Regions from separate parts of the Shewanella sp. W3-18-1 genome, predicted to be linked through region 2. Evidence: predicted binding sites of a transcription regulator. Region 2 holds the regulator's gene; the other holds the start of a gene.
The links. The regulator sigma-54, encoded in region 2, starts transcription at its own class of promoters, with help from an activator protein. The targets are predictions, from matches to a motif close to GTTGGCACGNNNNTNGNNT.

Region 1 (5,554 bases), 1.8 Mb from region 2:
GATTCGGAATTAAACCATCGTAGGGATCGGGCAATTCACTATCAGCGGGAAAACGCACTATATCCCCCGCCCTTGCGATGGCTTCAAGCCTAGGGTGTTCACTGAGGATAAATCGTCTACCAAGCACATCGTCATTTAAGCCATTGATCGCCAGTGGCGTAAAGTATTGTCCATGGAAAGTGAGCAGTGCCGCGGCATTACAGTGGAGATTTTGTCTTACGGTATCCAGTAAACGTGAGAAACGATCCCTATGACCTAAACCTGAAGTGATATCAAGGGCAATACGGGTCAGTTCGGTTTGACTTAATGCCATACAAACTCCAGTGTATCCAGTGGGTATAAATAATTGTGATATTGACACAGGTAGTTTAAACAATGCCAGTCTGCTTTGAACTGGTAAGTTGAGTTATTATGTAACCGACGCAATAAAATCCAGTTTGATGCATGGTGGCTAGACTGACTGTGGCTAGACTCACCGCTGTTAAACTATAAGTCCAAGGCATCGTAAATGATGCCTTGGACAAGTTTAAAAGAGGGCGTTAGCGATTGGGTTCGAGTAATTCATGCTGAACTTGCGGTGTTTTATTCAGTGCTTTTTTAATCAGATCGAATAGGAATGCTCCCATCAACAAACCGCCGACACTGAAAATAACGTCCCCAAACATGCGCATCCAGACGAGTCGTTCGACTAATGGGCTGTGGATAACCTCAGGCGAGCGAGCATACCAATATCCATGGTCGATGACGGCAAAGAATTGTGTAATGCCCACAGGTAGCAGTGACATAAAGACCATAGCGGCAAGACCGATATTGAGGCTCCAGAAGGCTCCTTTTAGCATTTTTTCATTCCATTGCATCTTGCCTGTTAATCCGCGTAGACAGAAGAGCATCAAGCCCATGCCTAACATACCGTATACTCCCATAAATGCCGCATGAGCATGGGTTGCCGTTGTGTTTAAGCCTTGTATGTAATAAAGGGCGATAGGTGGGTTGATTAGGAACCCAAGTATGCCTGCCCCAACTAAATTCCAAAACGCAGTAGCGACAAAGAACATAATGGCCCAATGATATCTTTGCATCCAGTGACTGGCTTTGCGTAGGCGATACGTTTCCATCGCTTCAAAACCAATAATGGCTAATGGGACTACTTCTAATGCGGAGAAAATCGCACCCCAAGCAATAACGGATGTGGGTGTTCCGGTAAAATAGAGGTGGTGTAAGGTGCCAATGAGCCCGCCAGTTAAAAAGATCACAGTGGTAAAAAGTACGGCGCTGTTGGCGCTGCGACCACGTATTAAACCAAGACGCACTAACATCAGGGCGATAACGGCGGTGGCGAAGGTCTCAAAGAAGCCTTCAACCCACAAATGCACCACCCACCAACGCCAATATTCGGCAATCGCGAGGTTAGAGTGTTTCCCCATAAAAAGACCTGCGCCATAGAATAATCCAATAGCGACGCAGGAGGCGTAAAGTACCCATATAACGGGGCGCATTTCACTTTGGACTTTGAGCGCGGGTTTCATTGCCGCAGTGACTAGAGCCAACCAAATTAATAATCCAATTAACAATAGTATTTGCCATACGCGGCCTAAATCTATGTATTCATAACCTTGATGGCCGAAAAGGAAATTCATATCAAGATCAAAGTACTGCTGTACTCCCATCCACTCACCAGCCATTGAACCAACTACAATTATGACTAAGGCGACCCATAGCACGTTAACACCGAGGCGTTGATATTTAGGCTCATGACCTGATAATGCTGGGGCAATATATAATCCTGTGCCTAGCCAAGCAGTGGCAATCCAGAATACTGCTAATTGAGTATGCCAAGTACGAGTGACTGAATAGGGGAGGATTTCTGCAAGGGGGAAACCGTAGAATTCTTGACCTTCTACCGCATAGTGGGCGGTAATACCACCGAGTAAAATTTGTAGTAGAAAGAGGCCAATAGCGGTAATAAAGTATTTACCAACCGCTTTTTGTGAGGCGGTTGGTTTAGCCAAGAATAGTGGATCTTGCTCGGCAGGTTTAGGTAGGCTTTCGTGTTTACCACTGGCGTGATGCCAGATTAAGCCACCAATTCCTGCGATTAAAGTGACAATACTGAGGATTGACCAAACAATATTATCCGAGGTTGGGGTATTGCCTAGCTGCGGATCGAAGGGCCAGTTATTTGTATAAGTATATGAAGCATCTGGACGTTCAGTGATTGCGGCCCACGCCCCCCAGAAGAGAAAAGCATTGAGTTGCTCACGGCGGGCAAGATCGGGCACAGTGCCTTCTTTCATTGCATATTGCTCGCGTAAGTTTTTTAGCTCAGGATCGCTACCAAACAATGAGAGGTAGTGCTGGCTGACCTTATTAATGGCTTCAACTCGTGTTGTAGATAATCTGATAATACTCGTGCCATCAGCATGTTGTTCTACAGTATTACGACGCAAATCATCCCTTAGTGCCTGTTCTAAACCAGCCTTTGCAGGATTAGTCAGTTGTTCAAAGGGGTGTTGATATTGTTCCATTGCGCGTATGTTGAGCCAAGCCTCCGCTTCTTTGTGTAACCAGTCGGCGGTCCAATCAGGGGCAACATAAGAACCATGTCCCCAAATGGAACCCAGTTGATGACCTCCCATAGATCGCCATACTAATTGGCCTTGTTCTATATCTTGTCCACTAAACACTGTGTGTCCACTGGCATCGGTAAAGGCTGTTGGTATGGGTGGTTTTTCTCGATAAATTTCACTGCCAATACTAAGCAGTACCGTAAATGAAGCAATTAACACTAATAATAGTGCAATTACTGTGAGTTTTTGTTTGCTCATAAATCCCCTTAATACAACGTCATTTTGATACCTTTGTGTTATCTATAGCTGGAAATGTGCCAACATTTATCCTATTGAAATTAAATGAATATTTATTGTATGAGTGTCTTTTTGATACGTTTTTAAAGTGTCATAATGACAATTATTGTTTTTATGACACTATTTATTGAGTTGTGTCTTTAAAACAATCGTATTTAGGCTTCTTATCCTAGAACTTACTATTTTTATTGGTATTTTTATTGTTTGTGCTAATTTTCATAGTATATCGGGGTTTCTATTGCGTTATTGCTTGGTTTTAACGTCAATGAGGTGGGTTTTAATTGAATGGTTGTTTTCTTAATGTATTGATATTTAGCTATTTTAATTGCAATTTATTGGGTTGTTGGTGTTATCGTGAATTTAGAATTTTTTACTGGTTTTTACATCAAAGCTAATACAAAGTTACTGTTGAAGCTATTTGTCTGTAGATGATTGAAATTTAATATTTAACGCTCCAATAATTCGCTATTTTTGTGCTAATATAAAATCATAAAAATTGTAAGTTGAGTCATTTTTAACCTCGGTGATTTGTCTATCGTTTAACTAAACAACCTGTATTTAAGGAGGCATGTGTGGATGCAGATTCCATCAATAGTTTTTTTCTGATCGGTGCCTTGCTTGCAGCAGTGAGTGTTTTGCTTAGTCCTATGTCTTCCCGTTTAGGCATTCCAATTTTATTGATTTTCCTTGCTGTAGGTATTTTGGCTGGTGAAGATGGTCTTGGTGGTATCCAATTTGATGATTACTCCACAGCTTATTTAGTCAGTAACTTAGCCTTAGCGATTATTTTGCTCGACGGCGGTATGCGCACGCGCGTAGCCAGTTTTAGGGTGGCGCTATGGCCTGCATTATCCTTGGCGACTTTTGGCGTTGCGATTACCACCAGTATTACTGGCTTGATGGCCGCATGGTTGTTTGATTTGCATTGGCTGCAGGGGTTACTGGTTGGGGCTATTGTGGGCTCGACTGATGCGGCAGCGGTATTTTCCTTACTTAAAGGACGAAGTCTTAATGAGCGGGTTGGGGCAACCTTGGAAATTGAGTCCGGTAGTAACGATCCTATGGCGGTATTTTTAACCGTCACATTAATTGCTATTTTGGCTAATGTTGATACTGAGCTTTCGGTTAGTTTTATGCTGGTAAGCTTTATTAAACAGTTTGGTTTGGGAATTTGTTTAGGTTTAGGCGGTGGTTGGCTGCTATGGAAACTGGTTAATTTAAGTAAGCTTGCAGAGGGGCTTTACTCAATTTTAGTCTTAAGTGGCGGACTGATTATCTATGCTGTATCTAACAAGTTGGGTGGAAGTGGCATTTTATCCATTTACTTAGTCGGATTATTCCTCGGTAATAAACCCACTCGTGGTCGTCATTCTATTTTAAACGTACTCGATGGTATGACTTGGGTCAGCCAAATCGGTATGTTCCTTGTCTTAGGCTTGCTACTTACCCCTTCTGATTTATTTGATATTTTGCTGCCTGGTTTTGCCTTGGCATTTGGGATGATCTTATTCGCCCGTCCTCTGGCTGTGTGGCTGAGCTTATTGCCCTTTAAAAGCTTTAGTAGCCGGGATCGTTGGTTTATTTCTTGGGTGGGGTTACGCGGCGCTGTACCGATCATCTTAGCAGTATTTCCTATGATGGCGGGCCTGCCAGGGGCTCAGTTATATTTCAACTTAGCTTTCTTCGTCGTGCTAGTCTCGCTGCTGATCCAAGGAGCTTCGTTAACCACGGCAGCGCGCTTGGCAAAGGTGGAACTGCCCCCAAAGCCGCTCCCCATTTCACGCTCGGGTGTTGAAATTTATCCGAGTAGTGAATGGGAGGTCTTTGTTTACTGTTTGAGCGAAAATAAATGGTGTGTTGGTGAGCCCTTAAAACGGTTATCGATGCCTGATGGTACGCGTATTGCGGCTGTTTTTAGGGGAGACAAACTATTGCATCCCTCTGGTAGTACTTGCTTAGAGGCGGGAGATATACTCTGTGTTCTAGGTCAGGAGCGAAGTTTAGATGCATTAAGCCATCTTTTTAGCCAAGCACCTGAAACTAAGGAAGTTCCACGTTTCTTCGGTGATTTCTTTATTGAGACTGATGTCAAGTTAGCTGATCTGGCCCCTATCTATGGTTTGGACTTAGATGAGGAGGCGAGTGAGATGACTGTGGCTGATCTTGTGGCATCTGAGCTTGGTGCACATCCGGTCATAGGGGATCATTTCCAATGGCAATCTTTACACTGGGTTGTTGCAGGATTGCATGAAGGCAAAGTGACGAATATCGGGATTCGCTTACCGCCAGAAACCTAGCATTCTAGGGCCTATAAAAAATGCCAGCTTAATTGCTGGCATTTTTGTGTTAAAAAGTGTGTTAGGTTACTGATATACAGATTTATCAGTGGGATCAGGACGAGTCTTAAAGCGGCGATGCAACCACATATATTGGGCGCGGTTTTTATCTATGATGGACTCGATAATCTTGTTACCGCGAATGGCATCAGCTAATTCATCTTCGCCGGGGAAATTATCCAGCGGTGGCATGATTTCAATTCGATAACCTTCATCACCTTCAGTACGCTCTACAAAAAAGGGGAGCACTTTAGCTTTACCGAGTTTGGCTAAGGTCGTCGCGCCCGTAATCGTTGCCGCATCAGGCATGGCATAAAAGGGAATAAATACGGCACTTGAACGGCCAAAGTCCTG
Region 2 (5,554 bases):
GAGTATCAGTGAGCAGTACAACGGGAATAGGTTAAGTATAACTTTGCTTAAGATCAGCAGGCTTCGTCAAATTTAGCATCGATTAATGCGCAAATAGCATCAAGCGCGGGTTCTGCATCAGGGCCCTCTGCAATTAGCTTGATGGTTTTTCCCATACCTGTTTCAAGCATCAAAAGACCAAGCACACTTGCCGCTGAGGCTTGTTTATCGCCTTGTATTAACGTTATTGTTGCATCAAACTCAGAGGCCAGTACCACCAATTTTGTGGCGGCGCGTGCGTGTAAACCGAGCTTATTACAGATGGTAATCTGACGTTCAAGCTTTGGCATGATCTAGCTCTCGATGGCGTACATTGACCTTATGTTTACCATTACTAAATCGCTTCGCTAATTGTTCTGCCACATAAACCGATCTGTGCTGTCCACCTGTGCAACCAATCGCAATGGTTAAATAACTGCGATTATTACGCTCAAGGTGTGGTAACCAGGTTTCTAGTAAGTTTTCTATCTGCCAAATGAACTTGTTTACCAGGGGCTGGCGATTCAAAAACTCAGCTACAGGTTCGTCTAGGCCTGTTAATGGACGCAATGCTAACTCCCAATGGGGGTTAGGTAAAAAGCGCACATCGAACATAAAGTCGGCTTCTGTAGGCATGCCATTTTTAAAGCCAAAGGACTCAAAGTAGATGACTAATTCTTTATCAACGCTACCAAGAAGAATTTGTCTGACTTGATCGCTTAAATCATAGATATTTAAATTTGAAGTATCTATGTAGTGATCTACCAGTTTGGACATAGGTTCGAGCAGTTTTCCTTCAAGTTTAATGGCTTCTTGTAGGGATACTCGACTTTTAGATAACGGGTGCAGGCGGCGTGTTTCACTGTAGCGTTTAAGTAACACTTTATCGCTTGAATTGAGGAAGAAGCTGGTAATCTCCGTCCCTGCTGGCAGGTTAGAAAGTTGCTGAACCAGCACTTTATCTTGCTCTGGCATATTACGAACATCGACACTAATGGCGACAAGATCGTTACTGCCTTTGAGTTGCTCAAGCAAACTGCCTATTAGTGGCAAGGGAAGATTATCGACACAATAATAGCCGAGATCTTCAAGTACCCTAAGTGCGACAGATTTGCCTGAGCCAGAGCGGCCTGACACTATGACCAGTTTCATCCAGTGATTACCTGATAGAGTTCCGTTTCATCATGCGTCTTACGCAGTTGTTTTAATATTTGTTTATCACTTAGCTTTTCTGCCATGCACGACAGCGTGCTTAGGTGCTGTTGGCATTGATCCGCCGGCACAAGCAGTGCAAACAAAATATCAACAGGTTGCTTATCGATAGCGTCGAAAGCTATCGGTTCCTCACATTTTACGAGTATTGCAATGGGTTGTGTAATATCGGTTAATCGACCATGTGGAATGGCGATACCGTTACCTATACCTGTGCTCCCCATCTTTTCGCGCGCCACAAGGCTTTCGAAGATCTCTTGAGATGAGAGGGTGGGGTACTGGGCAGCGGCTAAGTCACTGATGAGTTCCAGTACCTTTTTTTTACTGCCCGGAGTGGCGCAGGTAGTGCACTCCGGCCTCAGTATGGTACAAAGTTCCATTATTAGTGTTTTGTTAACTTCTCTTTGTGTTTAATAACCTGACGATCAAGTTTATCGATCAGGACGTCTATGGCAGCATACATGTCAGTATGCTCTGAAGTTGCAAAAACTTCACCACCGGTGAGGTTGATTCGCGCTTCGGCAATCTGTTGCATTTTCTCAACATTGAGCACAACGTGCACATTATGGATCTGTTCGAAATGGCGTTCAAGTTTTGAAAATTTTTCCTCTACATATGCCCGTAACGATTCAGTAATCTCGATATGGTGTCCAATGAGCTTTATTTGCATAGAAACGTCCTCCGATATCCATAGTAGGCTATAAACTTTTACGCTGATTGGAAGGGGGAATAAGCATTGCTTCTCGATACTTCGCAATGGTTCTGCGCGCAACATTTATTCCCTGTTCTGCCAGAAGTTGTGCCATCTTGCTGTCGCTTAATGGTTTTTTCTGGTTTTCCGCGGCAACCAGTTTTTTAATAAAGGCTCTGATTGCTGTGGATGAGCACTCACCGCCATCGTCAGTCCCGACATGGCTTGAGAAGAAGTATTTTAGTTCAAAAAGTCCCTTAGGGGTATGCATGTATTTTTGAGTTGTGACCCGTGAGATGGTCGACTCATGCATTTCAACCGCTTCGGCTATATCGTTAAGTACCATAGGTTTCATGGCTTCTTCACCGTACTCAAAGAAGCCTTGTTGGTATTGAACGATACAATTGGCCACTTTGAGTAAGGTGTCGTTACGACTTTCTAAGCTCTTGATAAACCATTTGGCTTCCTGCAGATGGCCACGAATAAATTGGCTATCTGCTTGGCTTTTTGTGCTGCGAGCCATGGCGGCATATTGCTGGTTTACATTGATTTTGGGCATGCAATCTGGGTTGAGTTCTACCACCCAACGGCCATTTTTCTTCGATACCGACACATCTGGGATCACATATTCTTCATCTATCGGTGTGATCAACAAACCTGGGCGAGGGTTCAGCGTTTGTATCAGTGCGATACCATCCCGAAGTTCATCTTCCTTCAGTTTGGTTTTACGCATTAACAGCCTAAAATCGCGAGCAGCGATCAGATCTAAATGATCTTTGATCAACATGCGGGCATTTTCGAGATGTGGTGTGTCCGGCGAAAAATGGGATAGCTGGATCAGTAAACATTCGCTGAGATCTCTTGCTGCAACACCAACAGGATCAAAGTGTTGGATACGCTTAAGTACAGCTTCGACTTCGTCCAACTCAATCTCAGGGTTTCCCATCGCTTCGAGAATATCTTCAGTGCTTTGGGTGAGATAGCCCTGATCATCAATAGCATCAATAATGGCCGTGGCAATGGCAAGATCGGTTTCAGAGAAGGGGGTGAGGTTTTTTTGCCATTCTAAATGTTCATGTAGGCCCTCGCTGGTTTCCCCCTGAAAGGGCATGTCATCTTCTCTACTGCCACCCGAACCTGAGTTGGGTGAGGCGGTAAACACTTCATCCCAAGTGGTATCCATGGGAAGTTCATCTGGCATCGATTCTTTGGTCAAGGATTCTGCGGTATCAACAGTGGAGCTATCTTGTTCGGGTGGCAGTGGGCTTGATTCGCTGAAATCTGTGTCTGATAAATTCTGGTTGCGTTCTGTAGGTGCGTCAAATTGCTCATCTTCCAGCTCAAGAAGAGGATTAGAGTCTAAGGCTTGCTGGATCTCTTGTTGTAATTCCAATGACGAGAGCTGCAACAGACGAATCGCCTGTTGTAATTGTGGCGTCATGGTTAACTGTTGGCCCAGTTTGAGCTGGAGTGACGCTTTCATGTTACCGCTGATCCCTACGTTATTATTTTTGAATGAGGCCGTTTGTTATCAGTGAGTGGAGTCTAGTCGCAATAATTTTATGCTATGGACTCCGCTGGAGTAACTATAGCCTGAATTGTTCACCTAAGTACACAGCCCTAACTTGCTGATTGTCTAAGATCTCTGCAGGAGTTCCCTCGGCAATCAGGTTTCCGTGACTCACAATATAGGCATGTTCACATACGTCTAATGTTTCTCGGACATTGTGGTCTGTGATAAGTACGCCTAAGCCACGACTCTTAAGTTGTTCGATAATTTTTTTGATATCGATAACGGAAATCGGATCAACGCCCGCAAAAGGCTCATCGAGCAGAATAAACTTGGGATTGGCCGCGAGGGCGCGGGCAATTTCAACTCGGCGACGTTCACCGCCCGATAAGGACATCCCTTGGCTATCGCGAATATGGGTAATATGGAACTCTTCGAGTAGGTGCTCCAGTTCTTCTTCGCGTTCTTCGTCTTTTAGCTCTTTACGGGTTTGTAATACCGCCATGATATTGTCGTGAACGGTCAGCTTACGGAAGATACTGGCTTCTTGTGGTAAGTAACCAATTCCTTTGCGGGCGCGAAGATGCATAGGATCTGCTGTTAAATCATCATTGTCGATAAAAATATGGCCTTTATCGCTTTTTACTAACCCAACCACCATGTAAAAGGTCGTGGTTTTACCTGCACCATTTGGGCCTAGCAAACCAACAACTTGGCCAGTTTTGACTGTCAGACTGACGTCTTTAACCACTTGGCGGTTTTTGTAGCTCTTGGCGAGGTTTTGTGCTCTTAGGGTAATTTGGGTCATTGAGAGTCCTGCTCTTTCACAGGTTTATCTGCGGGTGTTTGGGGTTTGAGATCATCCTGATAGCTTTCGGGTTGAATAATGGTTATCACGCGGTCATCACCATTCCCTGTGCTTTCTGCGATCAGTTTTTGTTGAATGATGTTGTAACGAATGAGGTTACCTGTCACTTGACTACCCGCTTGATCGAGGGAGGCCGAACCTGTGAGTGTTAATGTTCTTGTTGCCATTTCATAGCGAATTTCTTTAGCACTAGCAGATGCAGGGCGACCGTCATCTAAGATTTGGGTGTAAGTCGCGGGGTTGCCTGTTGCCACTAAGATTTTACTGGTTTCACCATCGGCAGAAAATGCGCGCAGCTCTTGTGCATTGATTTTAATCGAACCTTGGGTGACTTCTACTGGGCCAAAGAAGATGATTTGGTTGTTTTTAATATCCGCCGTTTGGCTCACAGCCTTGATTTTCACTTCTTGCTGCAGATCTGCGACTTTTGCATAAGTGCTCATGCTCATTATCAGCATTAAGCTGGCAAGTAATATCTTATTTTGCTTCATAGGTTCCTACTACCTGACTGGTCAATTGGACTTCCTGCGCGTTCAGGTCCGCATAAAGGCCTTGCCCTTGGATATTAAAATCTTTCCCTGTGACGTAAATGATACGGTCAGAGGTCATTATCATAGTGTTTAGATCAAGTTCTAAAAAACTAGTCGATAAGGTTTGTATCGGCTCTTCTGGGCTGATGGCATCGATAATAACATTATTTTCTAATACAACCTTGCCTGTTTCTTTGTTGAGTTGTCCTTGATCCGCTCTGATCTGCCATTGTGCTTTACCTTGGTCAGGATAAACAAGGTATACAGGTTGAGTGAAATAGGTTTGGCTTTTTAGCTCATAGTGTTCCATGTGTTTGGCGGTGACACGGCTATTCACTTGACCTTGTTCATTGAATTCAATGCTACGCAGATCTTCAATAATGTAATCAGGACTATCTGGGTTATTCAAGCTGTTGTCTGTTTCGTTACCCCGCTTTTGTTGTACTTGCCAGTAGAGGATGAGGGCAGTACCAAAAAAGGCAATGATAGCGAGGGTCACACGACTCATATGCTCATCCCGTGGGCCGAAGTGAACTTATTTTGGCTTAACAGCAGTAAATCGGTTAATTCCCGTAGCGCGCCATGTCCACCGTTGAGGTTGGTGACAAAGTGTGCCTGTTGGCGGACATAGGGATGACCATCGGCGACACATACTGCTAAACCTACCGCGTTCATCACCGGAAGATCGACAATATCATCCCCGATGTAGGCCACTTCTTCTGGGA

Region 1: the regulator sigma-54 is predicted to act here: its motif matches at 2,871-2,889, upstream of SPUTW3181_RS04505 (nitric-oxide reductase large subunit).

What each region holds. Positions count from the first base shown of each region.
Region 1 is NC_008750.1:986,751-992,304, forward strand. It holds gene norR (nitric oxide reductase transcriptional regulator NorR) at 1-313, opposite strand, end outside; gene SPUTW3181_RS04505 (nitric-oxide reductase large subunit) at 540-2,825, opposite strand; gene SPUTW3181_RS04510 (potassium/proton antiporter) at 3,437-5,161, shown strand; gene SPUTW3181_RS04515 (LpxL/LpxP family Kdo(2)-lipid IV(A) lauroyl/palmitoleoyl acyltransferase) at 5,228-5,554, opposite strand, start outside.
Region 2 is NC_008750.1:3,934,108-3,939,661, reverse strand. It holds gene SPUTW3181_RS17970 (HPr family phosphocarrier protein) at 54-329, opposite strand; gene rapZ (RNase adapter RapZ) at 316-1,170, opposite strand; gene ptsN (PTS IIA-like nitrogen regulatory protein PtsN) at 1,167-1,610, opposite strand; gene hpf (ribosome hibernation promoting factor) at 1,613-1,900, opposite strand; gene SPUTW3181_RS17950 (RNA polymerase factor sigma-54) at 1,929-3,404, opposite strand; gene lptB (LPS export ABC transporter ATP-binding protein) at 3,508-4,239, opposite strand; gene lptA (lipopolysaccharide transport periplasmic protein LptA) at 4,236-4,790, opposite strand; gene lptC (LPS export ABC transporter periplasmic protein LptC) at 4,777-5,337, opposite strand; gene kdsC (3-deoxy-manno-octulosonate-8-phosphatase KdsC) at 5,334-5,554, opposite strand, start outside.